DNA from 4 places in the Ruminococcus sp. SR1/5 genome. Region 1 is predicted to be linked to each of the others. Evidence: riboswitches for the same ligand, from Rfam matches in the RefSeq annotation. Region 1 holds a riboswitch; each other region holds the start of a gene.
What was found. Region 1 has a riboswitch for cobalamin ahead of CK1_RS09070 (cysteine-rich small domain-containing protein). Riboswitches for the same ligand answer to the same signal wherever they lie in the genome.
Positions count from the first base shown of each region.

Region 2: another riboswitch for cobalamin. It lies ahead of nikB (nickel ABC transporter permease); the one in region 1 lies ahead of CK1_RS09070 (cysteine-rich small domain-containing protein).
Region 3: another riboswitch for cobalamin. It lies ahead of CK1_RS09725 (ABC transporter substrate-binding protein); the one in region 1 lies ahead of CK1_RS09070 (cysteine-rich small domain-containing protein).
Region 4: another riboswitch for cobalamin. It lies ahead of CK1_RS13000 (ABC transporter permease); the one in region 1 lies ahead of CK1_RS09070 (cysteine-rich small domain-containing protein).

Region 1 covers NC_021014.1:1,775,390-1,780,505, reverse strand. The annotation lists gene CK1_RS09080 (N-acetylmuramoyl-L-alanine amidase family protein) at 1-863, shown strand, start outside; gene CK1_RS09075 (C40 family peptidase) at 1,147-2,607, shown strand; cobalamin riboswitch at 2,839-3,008, shown strand; gene CK1_RS09070 (cysteine-rich small domain-containing protein) at 3,276-3,563, shown strand; gene CK1_RS09065 (phosphatase) at 3,671-4,387, opposite strand; gene CK1_RS09060 (glycyl radical protein) at 4,742-5,116, shown strand, end outside.
Region 2 covers NC_021014.1:679,024-684,139, forward strand. The annotation lists gene hisB (imidazoleglycerol-phosphate dehydratase HisB) at 1-276, shown strand, start outside; partial or broken gene CK1_RS18750 (HisA/HisF-related TIM barrel protein) at 295-669, shown strand; gene hisIE (bifunctional phosphoribosyl-AMP cyclohydrolase/phosphoribosyl-ATP diphosphatase HisIE) at 997-1,575, shown strand; gene CK1_RS03435 (M14 family metallopeptidase) at 1,747-2,706, shown strand; cobalamin riboswitch at 2,991-3,179, shown strand; gene nikB (nickel ABC transporter permease) at 3,363-4,301, shown strand; gene nikC (nickel transporter permease) at 4,302-5,116, shown strand, end outside.
Region 3 covers NC_021014.1:1,914,135-1,919,250, forward strand. The annotation lists partial or broken gene CK1_RS09715 (ABC transporter ATP-binding protein) at 1-711, opposite strand, end outside; gene CK1_RS09720 (FecCD family ABC transporter permease) at 711-1,796, opposite strand; gene CK1_RS09725 (ABC transporter substrate-binding protein) at 1,811-2,905, opposite strand; cobalamin riboswitch at 3,007-3,297, opposite strand; partial or broken gene pcrA (DNA helicase PcrA) at 3,399-5,116, opposite strand, start outside.
Region 4 covers NC_021014.1:2,612,095-2,617,210, forward strand. The annotation lists gene CK1_RS12990 (ABC transporter permease subunit) at 1-159, opposite strand, end outside; gene CK1_RS12995 (ABC transporter permease) at 156-704, opposite strand; gene CK1_RS13000 (ABC transporter permease) at 720-1,649, opposite strand; cobalamin riboswitch at 1,786-1,959, opposite strand; gene CK1_RS13005 (MATE family efflux transporter) at 2,107-3,465, opposite strand; partial or broken gene CK1_RS13010 (ABC-2 transporter permease) at 3,621-4,218, opposite strand; gene CK1_RS13015 (ABC transporter ATP-binding protein) at 4,289-5,116, opposite strand, start outside.

The DNA of each region.
Region 1 (5,116 bases):
CTACCGGATGGGTCACAAATTCCAAAAAAGGATATAAATATTATTTTGATCCGTCAACCGGTGTCATGGCTACGGGAACGAAGACGATCGATGGCAAGAAGTATACATTTGGCAGCAATGGTGTCCTGGATACCAACCCGGGTACTGCTACAGCTACAAGCTCCAGGACCATCAAGAATTTCCTCGCCAATGCATTACTTCCGGTAGGAAAGACTCTTTACGTATGGGGCGGCGGCCACAACTGGTCAGATGCGACCAGAAAGGGCATCAGTCCAAAATGGAAACAGTGGTATGACAGCAATTCCAGTTCTTATAATTACAGATATTATATGGATCTCAGTGAAGCTACAGAACAGAAGGGCCTTGACTGCTCCGGCTTTGTAGGATGGTCTGTATATCAGATCATGCAGAGCAGATCCGGCAGACCCCAGTATACTACTGTTTCCGGAGAGATTGGATCTTTATATTCCGGTAAGGGAATGGGAACCATCGTTTCCCAGTCTCAGCTGGCAAGCTCAAACTGGAAGCTTTATCCGGGAGATATCGGATACAACAGCGGACATACCTGGATCGTTCTCGGACAGTGTTCTGATAAGAGTGTTGTGATCCTACACTGTACACCGAATGCCGGCGTACAGATTTCCGGAACACCGACACCAAGCGGAACTTACGGAAGCCAGGCGATCAAGCTGGCAGAAACTTACATGTCCAGGTATCCTGGAGTCAGCAAATATGATTATCATGAATCCAGCGGTAATTATATCCGAAACGGTGCATACTTCAGATGGAACAGAAGCACACTTTCCGATCCCAACGGATATCTGAACAAGACAGCCAATCAGATCCTTGCAGATCTGTTCTGATCAGGATGTGCTGAAAGAAATTTGTATGTAACAAATAGCAATAAGAAACGTGAGAGGAGAACCTGAGATAACCCGGGTTCTCCTTTTTTAATGTCAAAATCATTAATAAATGTTACAAAGTTTTAAACTAATTAATAGAAATTCCTTGCAATCCAAATAACACTGTGTTAATATATAAAAAGATTGAAACAAGATATTGCAAAAGTGTTACAAAGAAAACCAACGAAGCGGATGGTCAGATCCGCTGTATTAAATTAGAATCAGATTGCGAGGGTGAACAGTCATGAAGAAAAGGATATTATGTCTGACACTGGCGCTCATCATCAGCGGAGCACAGGTAGTCAGCGTAAGCGCAACAAGAGAAGATGAGGCAGCACTTCAGCAGGAGATGGATGCGACCAACGAACAGCTGAATGCGACTTATTCCAGATTGGATGAGCTTTCCTCACAGAAGTCACAGATTGAAGGCGAGATTTCAACTCTTGATGCCAATCTTGTAAACGTGATGGTTTCGATCCAGACACTGGAGGGAGATATCTCCAATAAGGAAGCCGACATTGCATCTACACAGACCAACCTTGAGAAGGCCAAAAATGCCAAGCAGAAACAGTATGAGGCAATGAAGAAACGTATCCAGTATCTCTATGAGAAGGGTGGAGACGATGCATGGTTCCAGATGATGCTGAATGCAGAGAACCTGTCTGACCTTCTTACAAGAGCAGAGTACACACAGAAGACTTATGAGCAGGACCGTAAGAGTCTTGAAAAATATTCCAATACGATCCAGCAGGTGGCAAACCTGGAGGCACAGTACACACAGGAGAAGGCAGAGCTGGAGGGAATGAAGCAGGAATATGAGGCAGAGTCCCAGAACCTGCAGGCACAGCTGGATGAGAAGCGTGCCACATCCGCAGATTATGATAATGAGATCGCCTACGCACAGCAGCAGGCTACAGATTATGCAAACCTTCTTGCAGAGCAGACTGCAGAGCTTCAGAGATTAGAGGCTGAGCGTATTGCAGCAGAGGAAGAGGCAAGACGTCAGGCCGAGGCTGAAGCAGCAGCGAGAGCACAGGCTGAGGCAGAAGAGGAAGCAAGACGCCAGGCAGAGCAGGAAGCACAGCAGGATGAGGCGGACGAGAGCGAAGACGGACAGTACGATGAGGACGGCGACGTGATCGAGAATGCAGATGAGGATACTGCTGAAGATGACACCGAGGCTGTGGATGAAGATGCAGACAATGGTGAGAATGATGATGCGTCCGAGGATACTGAGAATACAGAGGATAATGCAGACGCAGATTACGATAACAGCACAGACGCATCTGAAGAAAGTGCAGAGGACACATCTAATGCAGAGGATACATCTTCAGACAGTGACAGTTCTTCTTACAGTAGCGGTTCAGGATCTTCTGTTGTGAATTATGCTACACAGTTTGTGGGAAATCCTTACGTATGGGGCGGAACAAGCCTTACCAATGGTGCAGACTGCTCCGGATTTGTACAGAGTGTCTATGCGAACTTCGGAGTCAGCCTTCCGAGAACCTCCTATGAGCAGCAGAATGCAGGTACAGAAGTATCCTACGCAGATGCACAGCCGGGAGATCTGATCTGCTATGGCGGACACGTGGCTATTTACATGGGTAATGGCCAGATCGTTCATGCATCGAACTCTCAGGACGGGATCAAGATCAGCAATGATGCTACATACAGAACAATTGTATCTGTAAGACGTCTTGTATAATAAAAACGTACAACAGAAAATAAAAATACAGCAGCCCGACAGCAGTTTGTCGGGCTGTTTTTAACGTCGGAAAAAATATTGAAAACCCATGGAACGGATTGAACAGCAATAAAATATGCTCAAAAATATATAAATATTGAAAACAGTATTGACATATAATTAACAGGATGTTATTATAATGTCAGTATAATTCCATATTGAACATAGCAAGTGCTGAGGATAGCTGACAGTTATATATTGATTATCAGAAGTCCACAGAAAAGGGAATCAGGTGTGAAACCTGAGCGATCCGGTCACTGTAACGGAGGAGCGAATCTCATAGTCCATTGTACGTATGTATGAGAAGGAGAGAGGAGTCATGATCCCGGAGCCAGGAAACCTGCTTGTTATGGCGAGGTTAAACTTCCGTGTAAAGTGTAACAACCATTTCAGGGACTCCGCACCCCTGGGACGTTGTCTACTTTTTTACGAGAGTAGGCATTTTTTTATGGAATGCGCCTGTTCATATGAATTATACATGATTAAATGGCAGGCGATACTACTCCGGATACATTCGTTCCCTCCGCGCACTCATGAACGGATTATATTTCTACCCCGGGGTGGCATCGCTACCTCTTTTTTATAGGAAAAAATTATGTGTGGTTATGTCAGGAGAGGAGAAAAGAGCCATGGAGAAACCATACTGGGAAGGCAAAGAATACTCTTACTTCAGCCACAAAAACTGTGAGTATTTTCCGTGCCATAAAGGAGCAGATCCGGAGAACTTCAATTGTCTGTTCTGCTATTGTCCTTTATATGCACTGGGAGATAAATGTGGTGGTAATTTCCGCTTTACGGAAAGCGGGATTAAAGACTGCACCGAATGCAAGCTTCCTCACAGAAGAGAAAATTTCGGATATGTTACAGGTAAATATAGCGAGCTTGCGGAAATTGTACGGAAGCAGCGGGAAAAATAAAAAACAGGCCAGTTCAGATACAGGAAAATGTATATTCCTGTGTTTGAACTGGCCTGTTTTGTTTGGAGTGGACAATATCTGTTATCTGTCGGAAAAGATACAGAAGATCATTCTCTGGTTTGGAGAAAAACCTTGAGTCTGGGAATCTGGTTGTTGAGGATCAGCTGTTCCGGAAACATGGCCTGATGAACAAACTCAGCAGCACAGGTAAAATCTCCGATATGCTCCGGGCCATGGCTGTCACTGGAAAGAAGCAGCGGCAGATCATATTTGCGGCAGCATCGAAGGATCTCGAAACAGTTTTCTCTTGTGTCGCCACGATAGCCATAAGGTGCAAGAGAAGCTTCGTTGATCTCAAAGATCGTGCCGGTTTCCCTGGCAGCCCTTGCAAGCGCATCATAATTAACCGGGTAATGAGTGTTATCACTATGTCCGAGGATCTTTACACAGGGGTTTTTCATTACATTGATAAAAGCTTCTGTGTTTTCGGCTCTGGTACCGCAGCGGTAATTCCAGGCATGCATGCTGGCAATGGCGTAATCAAGTTTACATAATGATTCCTGATCTAAATCTACCGTTCCGCTGCGGTCAAGGATATTCAGTTCAATTCCGTAGAGTAATTCTACACCGAAATGTTTTTTGGGAGAATAGGTAAGGCTGCGGAAATAGGAGGAAGTTCCGGCTGCCAGAGTGCCGGGACCGTGATCAGTGATCCCGAGAAGCCGGAGACCTTTCTCGGCAGCTGCGCGTGCCATGTTTGTGATGGTACATTCCGTGCCGTGACCACTGGCGATGGAGTGGGTATGCATATCAGAAAGATACATAAAAATACACCTCTTTTACTGTTTGAGAACATGTGACAGAGCGGAATACGAATGTCCGCTTTGCATAAATTTTTTCTGAAAAACAAATGAATTCCTATATAAATCCAAGTATGGCAGAGCAGAAAAACAAAGTCAATAGAGAAAAACATAAAAATACAAAAAACAAATAAAATCAACAGGGCGCAACCGATAAAAACCACAAAAACAGCTATAAACACATGTTGGATTTCGTTGACATCGAAGTAGGGGTAAGGTATAATAAAACTACATGAGCACATAGCCGGACAGGAGCGGTTCTGGAAGCGTAGAGGCAGACAGATCACCAGAAACAACCGGTTATGAGAAAGGAGAATCATGGAGAAATTTCATATAGCAGATGTTCCGAAAACAGACAGGATCACACATCTTGTAGATAATCTTTATGCAAAGATGCCGGTGATCGAATCTGCCAGAGCAAAACTGATCACAGAGTCTTACAAAGCAACAGAAGACGAGCCGATCATCACCCGCAGAGCCAAGGCATTTGCCCACATCCTGCACAACATTCCGATCATCATCCGTGATGAGGAGCTGATCGTCGGAAGCAGCACTTTGGCGCCGAGAGGATGTCAGACGTTTCCGGAGTATTCTTTCCAGTGGCTGGAAGATGAGCTGGATACAGTGGCTACCAGAACAGCCGATCCATTTTATATTGCGGAGGAAACCAAGGCGGAGCTCCGTGAGGTACAT
Region 2 (5,116 bases), 1.1 Mb from region 1:
CTCTGCGCAGTAGATCTTTCCGGAAGACCTTATCTTGGATGGGATGCAGCGTTTTCTACGGAAAAAATAGGAGATATGGCTACAGAGATGGTAAAGGAATTCTTTTATGCAGTATCCTATTCCGCAGCAATGAATCTTCACATCAAGGTTCTTTCCGGAGGAAACAGCCATCATGTGGCAGAGGCCATGTTTAAAAGCTTTGCGAAAGCCCTTGATGCAGCCACACAGTACGATTCCCGAATCACAGACGTGCTTTCTACCAAGGGAAGCCTCTGATACAGAAGGAGACCACTTATGAACAAACAGTTGATCCCATGCCTTTATCTTCATTCAGAAAAGGCGGTAACCGGATTTGGACAGAGAAATCTTTTCGGAGACGGAAATGTAGAAACACTTGCAAAATTTTACGGTGACAATGGGGCAGATGAGCTTCTGGTATTTGACTTTTCTTCCGCAGATGCAGAGCATGACCGTGCGATCGGAAAAATCCGTGATATCTGTCAGGTATCTGAGATCCCGGTGATCGCAGCGGGAAATATCAAACGTATGGAAGATGTAAAAAAGCTGATCTATGCGGGATGTGCCAAAGTTGTACTGAATTTTTCGAAAGAGAATAATATCAAGCTTCTGGAAGAAGTATCCCGACGCTTTGGAAAAGAGCGTATGATGATCAGCATCTCTGATCTGAGAGAATTCACAGAAAATCAGGATCTGATCGAAACATATGCAGACACTGTTCTGGCTTTGGACACTGTCGAAAATGAAATTGCAGAGATTTCTCAGATTTCCATTGTTCTTCATACCGATGAAAACAGATCTGAGAACGTTCTGGAGCTTTTAGGAGAACCAGCTGTGTCCGGACTTTGCGGTGCTTATGTAAGCAGTCTTGAAAATGATCTGCATACATTTAAGGAGACCTGCGAAGAAGCCGGAATTCCGGTAAACACATATAAAAGTAATATTGCATGGTCGGACTTTAAATTAAACAGTGACGGAATGGTTCCGGTTATTGTCCAGGATTACCGGACGGATGAAGTACTGATGCTGGCCTATATGAATGAGCTTGCTTTTAACACAACATTGAAGCTTGGAAAAATGACATACTGGAGCCGCAGCCGGAATGAGCTCTGGACCAAAGGTCTGACATCCGGACACGTACAGTATGTAAAGTCTCTTACTATTGACTGTGATAATGATACGATCCTTGCCAAAGTGGAGCAGGTGGGCGCAGCCTGCCATACAGGAAACCGTACTTGTTTCTTCAAACCGCTGATGAAAAAGGAGTACGATGATACCAATCCTCTTCACGTGTTCCAGAATGTGTATGATGTGATCACTGACCGAAAAGAACATCCAAAGGAAGGTTCCTATACCAATTATCTTTTTGATAAAGGAATCGACAAGATTTTGAAAAAAGTCGGTGAAGAATGCACAGAGATCGTCATTGCAGCCAAAAATCCGGATAAAGAAGAGATTAAATACGAAATTTCAGATTTTCTTTATCATATGATGGTACTCATGGTGGAAAAAGGAGTCAGCTGGGAAGAAATCACCAAAGAATTGGTAAAAAGATAAATTATATATCATTCAGGAAAAAAGCTTTTGTACGTCGGATCAGAATGAACGGTTACGAAAGCTTTTTTCTGTTTTCCCGGAATCTTAAAAGAATATGTACAATTTCGGTTAGGCATGATATACTTATCGTCAAAAGTGCGGAAATATAAAAAAGGAAAAGGGAAACAACCAATGATCAAAATTGATGACTGGGTGATTGAAAAAGGAGAGAAGGCACAGGGGAAAATTAAGATCACAGGATACGGCATAGCAATGCCGGCAACTGTGATATGCGGAGTGAAAGACGGACCGACGATACTGATCACAGCAGGAATACACAGTGCGGAGTATGTAGGAATCCAGGCGGCAATGGAACTTGCAAAAGAATTTCAACCGGAAGAACTGAAGGGAAATGTGATCATCGTTCCACTGGTCAATGTCAGTGGCTTTGAGCATCGCACCATGAGTCTGGTCTATGAGGATGGCAAGAACCTGAACCGCGTTTTCCCCGGAGATCCTGAGGGAACAGCTGCAGATCGTATTGCCTATGCTATAGTGACAAAGCTTTTTTCCATAGCAGATTATTATATCGACCTGCATAGCGGAGATGGGTTCGAACAGCTTCATCCCTATGTTTATTATGTAGGGGTTGTAGATGAAAAGACAGCAGAGAAATCATTACATATGGCACGGCATATCGGCGTAAAATATGTGGTCCGTTCCACAACCGCCACAGGTGGCGCCTACAATTATGCTTCTTCTCTTGGAATTCCAAGTATTCTCATCGAAAGAGGCGGACACAGCTACTGGACCTGGGAGGAAGTAGAACAGGATAAAAGAGACGTCCGTCACCTTGTTTTTCATCTCCAGGGAAAGAAATGTCATGGTCTGAAGCATTACCGTCAGATGCTTCTTGAAAATGTAGTCTATGAATATGCGCCGTATACAGGATGCTGGTATCCGTCCAAGAAGCCTGGAGAATACTTTTTTAAGGGGGAAGAACTGGGTGAACTGAGAGATTACTATGGGAATTTACTTTACACATCTATTGCAACTGAAAACGGAGTCGTACTTTATCAAACAGCCAGTCTGAACATTATTGAAGACGGACCAATGATCGCATATGCAGCGATCACGGAGACTCTGACCTGATAGTAAACAACCCTTTCAGAACGCTTCTGTCTGAAATCATATTGAAACAGTAAGAAAACCGGGTTTTACCATTTGCTATTCTATTTATAAAAATAGCGAGGTAAACTCCGTGTTTTTTTAGCAGATCAGATAAATCCAATTGTCAAATCCCCCATGGGGGATATATACAATTCAAGCATCTTTAACAAAATTTATGAGTTTTCTAAAAATATAACATTTTTCCATAGACATAAACTATAGTTTTATCATATAATGTTTTAGTAATTTGACAGCATTTGCTGATTTTCACATCAGCCGTTGTAAGTTCTGAGAGGATTAATAGGGAAACCGGTGTAAATCCGGTACGATCCCGTCACTGTAAGGGGGAATCCTCAGACAAAGTACCACTGGTCGAGTACGTGAGAAATAGACCGGGAAGGTGTCTGAGGGTAAGGATCCTAAGTCAGGAGACCTGCTTGCAATTGTTTTAAAATGATTCTTACGGAAGATAGGAAGCATATTTATTTTGTGTGCCCGTATTTCGTCACGGGCTTTTTTCGTGCAAATTTTCTAAAATTCCATGCATATTCTGCATATTAAGAATCCAATAGTTTTTTTATCTAACTAAATTAAAACGGCAATGTTAAAATCGCATCAAATGAGGAAAGGAGTAAAACGTGACAAAGAAACAAGTAGGAAAAAGATTTCTCCAGATCATCATTGTTTTATTTGGAATCAGCTTTTTCACATTTGGACTGACCTACCTGTCACCTGGTGATCCTGCGGAGATCATGCTGACAGAGTGTGGTAATCTTCCTACACCAGAGCTTCTGGAACAGACAAGACATGAGCTTGGCCTTGATCAGCCCTTTCTCGTGCAGTATGGTTCCTGGTTGAAGGGTGTTGTTACAGGAGATATGGGACAGTCCTATTCTTTCAAAATGCCGGTAACAGATAAACTGGTATCCTGTTTCTGGCCGACGCTGAGGATGTCGTTGCTGGCACTTCTGATGATGGTCATTATTTCCATACCGCTTGGAATCCTGGCCGCTGTATATCAGAACAAATTCCCGGATTATTTTGTGAGAGGAATTACCTTTGTGGGAGTATCTGTTCCAAGCTTCTGGCTGGGCCTGATCCTTCTCAGCATCTTTGGTGTTCAGCTTCGCTGGATCAATGTTGCAGGAGGCAGTACGGATTTTAAATCCATGATCCTCCCGGCGCTGACTCTTGCACTTGCCATGTCTGCAAAATATACCAGACAGGTAAGAAGTGCAGTACTGGAGGAACTTCACCAGGATTATGTCACAGGTGCAAGAATGCGTGGAATCAAGGAAAGCGTCATTCTCTGGAAACACGTCCTTCCTAACGTAATGCTTCCTCTGGTAACATTGCTGGGACTTTCCCTTGGAAGTCTTCTGGGAGGTACTGCAGTTGTAGAGATCATTTACAACTGGCCTGGAATGGGAAATATGGCAGTAAAAGCAATTTCCTGTCGTGACTATCCTCTTGTACAGGGCTATGTACTCTGGATCGCAATCCTGTACATGTGCATCAACCTGCTTGTGGATCTGTCCTATACTTATCTCGATCCAAGACTTAAGGAGGATAGATAATTGAAAAAGGTATTACGAACATTCAAAGAAAATAAACAGTTCACTCTTTTCTTCATTCTGGGTCTCGTGGTGATCGGAATTGCGATCTTTGCGCCGCAGCTCTCACCATATGATCCACTGGATGCAGTTATGACCGAATCACTGCAGGAGCCAAGCTCCGCTCATCCGTTCGGAACGGATAAGCTTGGACGAGATCTTCTTTCCCGTGTTATCTTCGGAACAAGAACCTCTCTGATCATGACCTTATGTCTGGTTGCAGTGATCTTTGGCATCGGTACATTTTTAGGAGTTATTGCCGGATATTTCGGCGGCGTTGTGGATGCAGTGATCATGCGTATCGCAGATATGATGATCTCCTTCCCTGGGCTTGTACTGGCCATTGCCATTGCCGGTATGCTTGGACCAAACCTGGTCAATGCCGTTATCTCCATTGCGGCTGTAAGCTGGACAAAATATGCCCGTCTTGCACGAAGTATGGTTTTGAAAGTCAAGAAGAGTCTTTACATAGAGGCAGCTATAGTAAACGGAACAAAGACCTGGAAAATTCTTCTTGTACACATTCTTCCCAACATGGTAACCCAGATGGTGGTAACTGCGGCAGCAGATATCGGAACCATGATGCTGGAGCTGGCTTCCCTTTCATTCCTGGGATTTGGTGCAACTGCGCCGACACCGGAGTGGGGACTGATGCTGAATGAAGGAAGAACCTACATGGCAAAGGCGCCATGGCTTATGATCTACCCTGGTATCGCTATCGTGATCTGTGTTGTTGTTTTCAACATGCTTGGAGACAGCATCCGTGATGTACTGGATCC
Region 3 (5,116 bases), 140 kb from region 1:
TCTCCGCTTCTACTTTATAGATCCTGCGGATCAGCTCCGGGGTCAGGACTTCTTCCGGCGTTCCGTAACCTTCCAGAACTCCGTCCTTCAGTACATAGATCTTATCACAGTATGCTGCTGCAATATTCAGATCGTGAATAGCGGAGATCACGGTTACATTAAGTTTTTTCACCAGCTCCATCAGCATGATCTGGTGGGTAATGTCCAGATGATTGGTAGGCTCATCCAGAATCAGTGCAGAGGTCTGCTGGGCAAGTGCTCTTGCCAGGATCACCCTCTGCTGCTCTCCTCCGGAAAGAGTGGAAAAGGTACGGTCTGCAAACGCCTCCATCTGTACGGTTTTCAGCGCTTCATCCACGATCTGGTAATCTTTTGCATTGTCCCGTTCCAGAGTCTTTTTATGAGGCGCACGCCCCATAAGAACCACCTCGCGGACCGTAAAATCAAAATTATAATAATTGTGCTGTGCCACCACGGCCATTTTTTCGCAGAACTTCGAACACTCATGGAATGAAGCTCCTCGCCGTCCAGATACACGGCTCCTGCGTCTGGTTTCAGAATACGGTAAATGCATTTCAGCAAAGTGGATTTTCCGCTTCCGTTTGGTCCGATGATTCCTACCAGTTCCTTATCCTGGGATTCCATGGAGATTCCCTTCAGGATCTGTCTGGCGTGAAAGCCAACCTGAATATTTTCTGTGGTGATCTTCATTACCGGGCACCTCCGAATCCATAGGATTTCCGCACAAGCAGATAAATAAAGCAGGGAGCACCGATAATGGATACCAGCACACCGATGGGCATCTCGGAATTTTTAAGGATCACACGACATGCCACATCGCACCAGATCAGAAACGATGCACCAAGAAGCGCACTTAAGGGGAGCAGTTTTCTGTGATCTGTTCCAAAAAGGATCCGGACCACATGAGGGATCACCAGTCCCACAAATCCGATCACACCGGCACAGTACACGGCAAATCCGATCATAACAGAAGCAACGATCAGATAAAAAGTCCGCAGTCTGTGCAGATCTGTTCCAAGGGTAATGGATACGTCATCTCCCAGAAGCATCAGATTCAGGTTCCGGTACTGCGTCCAGAAAACAGCCACGCACACCAGCGTGACCGGAAGCATTACACCCACTCTGGTCCAGCTTGCTCCGGCAAGACTTCCCATGCTCCACTTCATAACTTCTGTTGCCGCATTTTTGTCATTGGTAATATAAATGACAAAATTGGAAAAAGCAGAACAGACTGCGCTGACCGCCATTCCCGCAAGGATCAGTTTTGCGGAAGTTGCCTTTCCACCCATGTTTGCAATGGCGATCACCGCAAAAGAAGTGATCATCGCGCCAATGAAAGCTGTGATTCCCACAGAGTTTCCACCAAGAAAGCTTCCGATTCCAAGCATGATGGCCAGTGTGGCACCCAGAGATGCACCAGATGAGATACCCAGCACATACGGGTCTGCCAGCGGGTTCTGCACGATAGCCTGCATCACCACGCCGCACACGGAAAGAGCCATTCCAACTGCCAGAGCCAGAAGGACTCTAGGCAGCCGGATCAGCCACACAACATCATGAACTGCGCCTTCCGCATAGGCGGACAGACTTTTTATATGAAACAATTTATAAGCGATAACGCTGTATACATCCTTCAGTGACAGATCCGCATTTCCAAAAGTGATGGCTGCAAGTATGGAAAAAATAAGGAATCCTGCAAGTCCGATGAGAACTGCCACATACATGGATGTTCTGAGCACCTTATCTTTTTTTCTCTGTGAAGCTGTTTCTTTCACTGCATTTTCTCCGATCAGTCAAGATTTACGTCCGGATATAATCCCTTTGCAAAAGTTTCGATTCCGTCCTGGGTACGTGTTGCACTTGCATACATCTCACTGAGCATGATCGGGTAAACACGTCCGTTCTTTACTGCGTCAAGGCTCTTCAGGGACTCATCATCCTGGATCACTGCAAGCTGGCTGTTCTTAACAGTTTCCGGATCATCTCCTGCATATGGCATGTAAACCACAAAGATCACGTCAGGGTTGGCTGCGATGATATCCTCTTTTCCAACGGTGGAAGCATCCGGGTTTGCAAGAGTTGCGCCTAACTGTGTTACCATATCTCCGCCAAGGCTCTTTACGCCATAGTTTGTGATGTCATCTCCAAGAGGCTCCAATACCATTACGCTTGGTTTGTCTTTTACATCTGCAGTTGCAGTAAGAGTTTTGTCGATCACTGCTTTTGCATCATCAACGATAGCCTGTGCTTTGTCCTGTACATCGAAGATCTTTCCGATATTTAAGATATCTGTGAATTCATTTTCCAGTGTTCTGTCGCCGTCCGGACGAGTATTGGTGTTGTAGTAGGTGTTGCAGCCTTTGTCGATCCAGTCTGTTACATTTCCCAGATTCTTATCAGAGAAAAGAGAGCTCCAGGATAAGATCATGTCCGGCTCCAGCATTGTTACAGTTTCAAGGGATGGGGTAAATTCGTCAAGATAATTTGTTTTTGAGAATGCTTCTTTGAGATCTTCCGGAACTTCATTATCAAGACCTGCGGTAGCTACCAGGTGGTCTTCCAGACCAAGTGCGAGCATAGTCTCAATGCTTCCCTGATATACAGCAAGGACTTTTTCCGGTGCTTTTTCATAAGTGGTTTCGATTTCGTTTCCATCGTAATCATAGGTTGTGATGGTCAGAGGATATTCTGTCTTGGTTGCCTCTGCGGAAGAATCTTCGATGTCTGCAGACTCTGTACTGTCTTCTGCTGCCGGCTGGTTGTCTTCCTTGATGGTCTCGGAGTCTGCTCTCTCTGCGGCATAAACAGCCGGAGCTGCTGATACGGTCATTGCCGCTGCCATTACCATTGCCATGATTCTTGTGGATACATACTTGTTTTTCATTTCCTCTCTTTTCGCCTGTTTTATCTCCTGTTGCCTATGGGTAACCGAAAAGATGGGGCTTCATAAAATCTGCACGGAACACTTTGTACGGAAGCTCCCACTTACATACTGTCAAGCAGGTTTCCTGACTTACAGACTCAGAAAAAACTCCGCAAAATAAAAACTGATACACCATTCATCTTTTAGCCGATCATGAATGATGTATCAGAATTTTCTCCAGAATCTCTCTGACATCGGGATTTCGCCTTCTCACATGAGTTTCTGCAATGGCATGTGAAATCCCTTCTTCTGTATACAGTGGCCGCAACCGCTCAGGCTTTTTACCCGATTCCCTCCTCACAGTATCCGGCAGCATATGTGCCGGTGATACTGTTCACTTCACAGCAATTCAATTACGCTGATACTGATTCTAACATACCGGTTTTCCAATTACAACCTTGAGGCCGGATTTTTACAGTTTTTTGCAGAAATAGTCTGCCCGGAGAGATCCCTCTCAGATCTTTTTCAGCTTGGCAAAACCGGCGAACATTTTTTCACGCCGACTTTGTCAAAGTCTACCGTCACTTCGTAGTCTCTGCCGCCGTCTGCGATATTTTTTACGATACCGACTCCGAATTTCACATGACGGACCGTGTCTCCCTCACCATAGTCCAGGCTGTCCGCCTTCTTCACTGTGAAATCTTTTTTCTGCAGGGTGCTCTTTGCCTGGAAATTCATTTTCATCTGGGCATAGGCGCTTTTCGGAGATACGATATCATCTACTCTGGGCTTTTTCTCCTGAATGGTATGTCCAAGATCTACCAGCTCCCGTGGAACCTCCCTTACAAAACGTGACACACGGTTATACTGAGTCTCCCCACGGATCATCCGCTGTTTTGCACAGGTTAAAGTCAGTTCCTTCATGGCACGGGTGATCCCCACATAACAGAGCCTTCGCTCCTCCTCGATATCCGACGGATCACCGGACCAGATGGAAGCATATCCCGGAAAAACACCGTCCTCCATTCCCACGATAAATACATTTGGGAACTCCAGTCCCTTGGCACTGTGAAGAGTCATCAGCAGCACATAATCCTGATCCGGATCAACAGAATCGATATCTGCCACCAGTGCGATCTCCTCCAGAAATGCAGAAAGTGTTGCCGGCTGTCCGGCCTCCTCCATGGCTTCCTGGAAGGATTCTGTCTTGGAGATCAGCTCGTCGATATTTTCGATCCTCGCCTGAGCCTCCTCCGTTTTCTCTGCCTCCAGTTCCTTCACATAACCGGTAAGTTCAATGACCTCTTCCAGGGTTTCACGGACTGTATAGGCCTCTGCCTTACTTTTCAGTCCTTGGATAAAGGATACAAAATCATTGATCTTTCCTGCTGCCCTGCCAATGGACGGTACTTCCTCCACCACGCGGAGCGCATCGTAAAAGCTCAGGTTCATCATATCCGCATAGTCCTGGACGCGGCCGATGCTGGTGAGTCCGATCCCTCTTTTTGGCACATTTAAGATCCTACGCACAGCCAGATCATCACTGGCATTGTCAATGGTCTTTAGATAGCTTAACAGATCCTTGATCTCTTTGCGGGCATAAAAATTCACGCCGCCGACAATCTTATAAGGAACATTTGCCAGGAGGAATTTCTCCTCAAAGAGACGTGACTGGGCATTGGTCCGATAAAGTACTGCACAGTCCTTGTACTGGAATTTCCCGTTGCGGCGCCCCTGGATGATCTCTCCTGCAACATACTCCGCTTCCTCAAATCCGTTGTTGAACTGACGGAAATGTACTTTATCGCCCTCTTCATTTTCTGTCCAGAGGCGTTTTTCCTTACGCTCTGTGTTGTTGACGATCACCTCATTGGCTGCATTGAGGATGTTCTGGGTAGAACGGTAATTCTGTTCCAGGCGCACCACCTTAGCCTCAGGAAAAACCTTCTCAAATCCTAAGATGTTCCCGATATTTGCTCCACGAAAACGATAGATGGACTGATCATCATCACCAACCACACAGAGATTCTTGTATTTCTCAGCAAGAAGACTTACGAATTTAAACTGGGCAGTATTGGTATCCTGATACTCATCCACCATAATATATTTGAAACGTTCCTGATAATAGTCCAGGATATCCGGATTATGCTGAAAAAGCTCCACAGTCTTCACGATCAGGTCATCAAAATCCAGCGCATTGTTTCCCCTGAGGATAGACTGATATTCCTTATA
Region 4 (5,116 bases), 840 kb from region 1:
CTGCACACCAAGGCCGATAAAGGAAAAACCGGCAATTGACAGAATGATCGAACCGATTTCCATTGTTGCCAGTGCGATCACAGATGGCAGGATATTTCTCAATACATGCCTGAATATGATCCTTGCGTGGCCGCAGCCGCCGGCTTTTAGTGCGGTCATATAATTTTTATTTTTTCCTGAAGTGTCAATGCTCGGGCAAGCCTTGCATATTCTGCCCAGGATACGACCGATAAGGACAGAATCAGATGAGCGCCGCTGGCTCCTACGGTTCCTGCAATGGCAAGTGCCACAATAAAGACCGGCATAGCCATAAATACATCAATGATCCTCATAATTATGGAATCGATTTTTCCACCTACATATCCGGCAAACAGTCCGATCGGCACCCCGACACATACAGTGATCAGAAGCACCGTAAAGCTATAGCTCAGTGAATACCGGCTGCCCCAGAGAAGTCTTGATAAAATACATCGTCCCAGCTGATCAGTACCTAAAGGATATGCCGCCGACGGATTCTTTAATTTTATCGAAACATCCACAAGCAGTGGATCATGCGGCGCCAGTACAGGTGCAAAAATAGCTGCCAATGCAAAAATTATGACCACCATCAATCCTATTTTTGTTTTCGGTGACCGGAATACCTGTTTCCAGTACAGATTCTGGATCATGCTTTTTTCTGTTTTCTGCTTTCTTCTGCTTCCCATTCTATGATCTCTCCTTTACTTTAACTGGATTCGCCGGTCAATCGCAGAATAGGCGATATCCACAAGAAAATTTAATACTACAATGCCAACAGCCAGAATAAAGATAAAACATTGCAGCACCGGAGTGTCTTTTGAGATCACGGATTTCAATGCCAGATTTCCGATTCCCTGAATTGAAAAAATACTTTCTATCACAGCTGAGCCACAGAAAAAACCGATCACAATTGATACCAGACGTGTCAGCACAGGAATCAGGATATTTTTCAGACCATGACGCAAAATTACATTTACAGATGACAATCCCTTAGCTCTGCTGGCACGTATGTAATCCTGCTTCAGCACCTGTATCATATTGGTACGGATCAATCTCGTCATAATTCCAAAGAAACTGATATCCATGGCAAATGCCGCAAGAATCGGGATGCCTCCGGCATCTCCTCCGATCACGGAAATCACTTTTAGCTTTACTCCAAATATATAGAGCAGCATCAGACCGATCCAGAAAGACGGCATAGATACACTGAGGGACGACAAAATGCGAATGACTTTATCCAGAACTCTGTTTTCATAAATTGCCGACAAAATTCCAAGAGGGACTGACACGATCATCAACAATAAAAACGAAGTAACTGCCAGTTTAAATGTCTGTGGAAAATATCTTTTTAATTCCTCAAAAGCCGGTTTTCTGGTAGAATATGATTTTCCAAAATCGCCATGAAGTGCCTGATCCAGCCATTTCCCGTATTGTACCAGCACCGGCTGATCCAGTCCTTCCTCATGCCGTACTTCTTCTACCTGCTCCGGTGACGGATGCTCATATTTTTTCTCCGCCAGCACTCTGGCCGCATCACCTGCCGATATAAAACTCAGCATAAAAATAATAAATGTAACCGCCAGCACTACCGGAATCATAAATATAAAACGCTTTGCAATTACTTTTCCCATTTTCATTTCTCCTCATTTTTCATCTGTTTATTCGGTTAAAATAAAAAAAGCTGATATGATCCAGCATCATATCAGCACAAAAAACAAACCTCTACCTCAGGCAGAGCTTATTCCTTCTGTATCCCATCCGAATCAGAATTCTTCTGTCAAAAAGGCAAGTCTCCTGACTCCAGTTCTTCCTACTTACCATCTTCCCGGATCTCTCCAGTGATATTTTGGTTTTCGTCCCTGTCACAGTAGCGGTGGCTGTTCTGGCATTTCACCAGATTCCTTATTAAGTACTTTGTACACCCTTCTGACTATTCAATTTTCATAGTTGCAATGAATAAATATTATAATATCATACTTTTCTTTTTATATAAATAGTTTTTTGTCAAATATAAAATATCTGAACATTTCATAGTGAAACCCGGATATTTTCTGCCTGTATTATTATAAATCTCTTAAGTAAATAACATTATGTATGAACGGTGACTTCTTTATATTTCCGTATAATGATCATATAACTTACGAATAATAAAACAGCTGCGCTGCTCCATGCACAGATCTCTGCATAGTATATTCCATCTTCACCGATCAGTTTTGGCAGCAGCAGCGCAACACTGACACGCATTATAAATTCTGCAATGCCGCTGGCAAGCGGAATCAAAGTATTACCCAGGCCCTGGATAGCAGAACGATACACATACAGCAGATACAGCACCCACAAAAAGACAGCCATGATAAACAAATACTTATATGCTATATCCAATACCTGTCGGGTCTGATCCGGTTCACCGGATACAAACAGGGACAGTACATTACGTCCAAACAGTACCATCATGCCGGAAATGAAAGCCGAAGTGAGCACTGCCATATAAGTGCCGCTGCGCACGCCTTTTCGAATCCTCTGGTATTTTTTTGCACCAAGATTCTGGCCCACATAGGTTGTAATAGCATATCCATATGAAACGGCAGCCATCTCCAAAACCCCATACAGCTTGTTCGATGCCGTAAATCCCGCCACAAACAGAAAACCAAATCCATTGATCACATACTGTACCACAAGTCCTCCCACGGAGATGATCACATTCTGTATCGCAAGAGGAACCGCCAGTTCCAAAAGCCGCAGGCTCATAGAGGGCTGCCTGTAAAAGTCCTTCTTTTCCAGGCGGATATCCGGGATTTTACGTAATACGATCAAACAGTACAAGGCTGAAAATCCCTGTGCGATAACGGTCGCCACTGCTGCTCCGGCTATACCCCAGCCAAAAACCGCCACAAACAACAGATCCAGTCCCACATTGATCACTGCCGCCACTGTCATTGCGATCAACGGAGATCTGCTGTTTCCAAGTGCCCGAAGGATCGCTGCAAATATATTATAAGCAGCTATGATCGGGATTCCCGCAAAAATCAGCCGCAAATATAGCATTGTCAGATCAATGACATTATCCGGTGTCTGTAAAAATAAAAGAACATGATAAACTGTACCTTCACTTACTGCGAGTACGACCACAGACAGTAATGCTGTCATGATATAGCTTTTCGCTACTGCACATTTCAGATTTTCCTTTTCCCTTGCTCCATAATACTGAGATACAAGAATAGAAAAACCCTGTGTGATACCTGTCATGATCCCCAACACCAGCCATACCAGCCAATCTCCGGCACCTACTGCCGCCAGTGCCTTAACTCCTACCACTTGTCCGACGATCATGGTGTCTGCCATTGTATAAAACTGCTGAAAAATATTTCCAAGCATCATTGGTATGGCAAAAGTTATGATCAGTTTTCCGGGAGATCCGGCAGTCATATCTTTTTCATTAGTTCCCATAAGAGTCTCCTTTTCTTTTCATCCTTGACCGCTATTTTACAAGGGACTCTTACGAAACACAAGCCTATTTTTTCACAAAGTTTTTCTCATATTTTTGGTAGCTATTACATCTTTATGATCATTATTTTTAATGGATCATTTTTGCCACGCCTATCTTAAAACTCTTTCTTCTTCATAGCGCTCATACTATACTTATACGAAGCAAACCATATAAGCAGACTTAGCACAATAAGGGCAATCGCAATTTCAAGATCCCCTATTCCACCTATCACATGCAGAATAATTTCTTTTAATCCCAAGTTAGCCTTCACAAAAAATCCAATTGTATAACAAATTGCAAAAATAATTAAAATTGCGATTGGCAGCACAATTCGCCCTTTCTCTCCTTCGAACCTTATCCTGATCGCGATCATAATTCCCGCAATTGCCTGAAACACAAAAAATGTGATCAACTCCATTGCCAGCATTTCCAGATCAAACACCTCTTCAGGATTTATGAGTACCATAATTCCTGCACAGATCATTCCAATGCACCATCCACATGCTGTCATGATAAAGGAAAAATATATTTTTCTCTGACATATATTTTTTATTTACGGGTAAAGAAAATAAATATGTGTAACCATGGCCATTTTCATCATAACTGATCGTATTACCTGAATATATCGCCAGAACAGATGGGATATACATTGCAATGAAAGCAGCTGCCGTTTTTCCTGTAAGTATAAAAAACAATGCTACAAACACTAACACCAAAAAAGATTACCACCCTGTCGAAAAAACAATCGAAAATCCTTTTCCAAAAGCCCTCTGATTCCTTTCATCATCTTTCGCCCCCTGTCAACATCAGGATCACCTGATCGAGTGATCCGCTCTCTACTACGATTTCCGGATAATTTTCTATATAATACTGCTTCTCGTTCGTCAGACAGGCAACTCCAAAAAACTCTTTTTTCTCTTTCAAAAGATACCTTTTATCCACTGCCTGATATTGTTCCTCACTGACTTTCAACACTGCATATTTTTCAAGAATCGTATCCATCGCTTCATGAAGTATGATCTTTCCTTTATGTATCACATAAATGTCATCACACAGATGTTCTAAGTCCGAAGAAATATGTGAACTGATCAGGATACTTCTCTCCGGCTCTTCTTCCATATACTCTCTTAAAATATCCAGCATCCTTTCCCTCGCTCCGACATCAAGCCCTGCTGTCGGCTCATCCAGCATCAGGAATTCTGCCTGATGTGTCAATGCAATGATCAGATTCAGCTTTGCTTTCATTCCTGTTGAGTACTCTTTTATAAATTTATCCAACGGAATCTGATATTCTTCACACATCTGATGAAATTTTTCTGCTTCAAACTTTGGATATAATTTGGCAAGGACTGCCTCAACATCTTTCCCTTTCAAGTATCCACTGAATCCGGTTTCTGCCAGGACAACTCCCAGCTCTTCTTTCTCTTTTTCACTTAACTCTTCCGGTATTTTTCCCAGGATCTTTATCTCACCGGCATCATAAGAAATGAGTCCGAGCACTGCCTTGAACAAAGTACTCTTACCGGCTCCGTTCTCTCCAACCAGACCGGTGATTCTTCCTTTTTCTACATTTAACGAACAGTCTAACTGAAATTCACCGTAGCTTTTCTT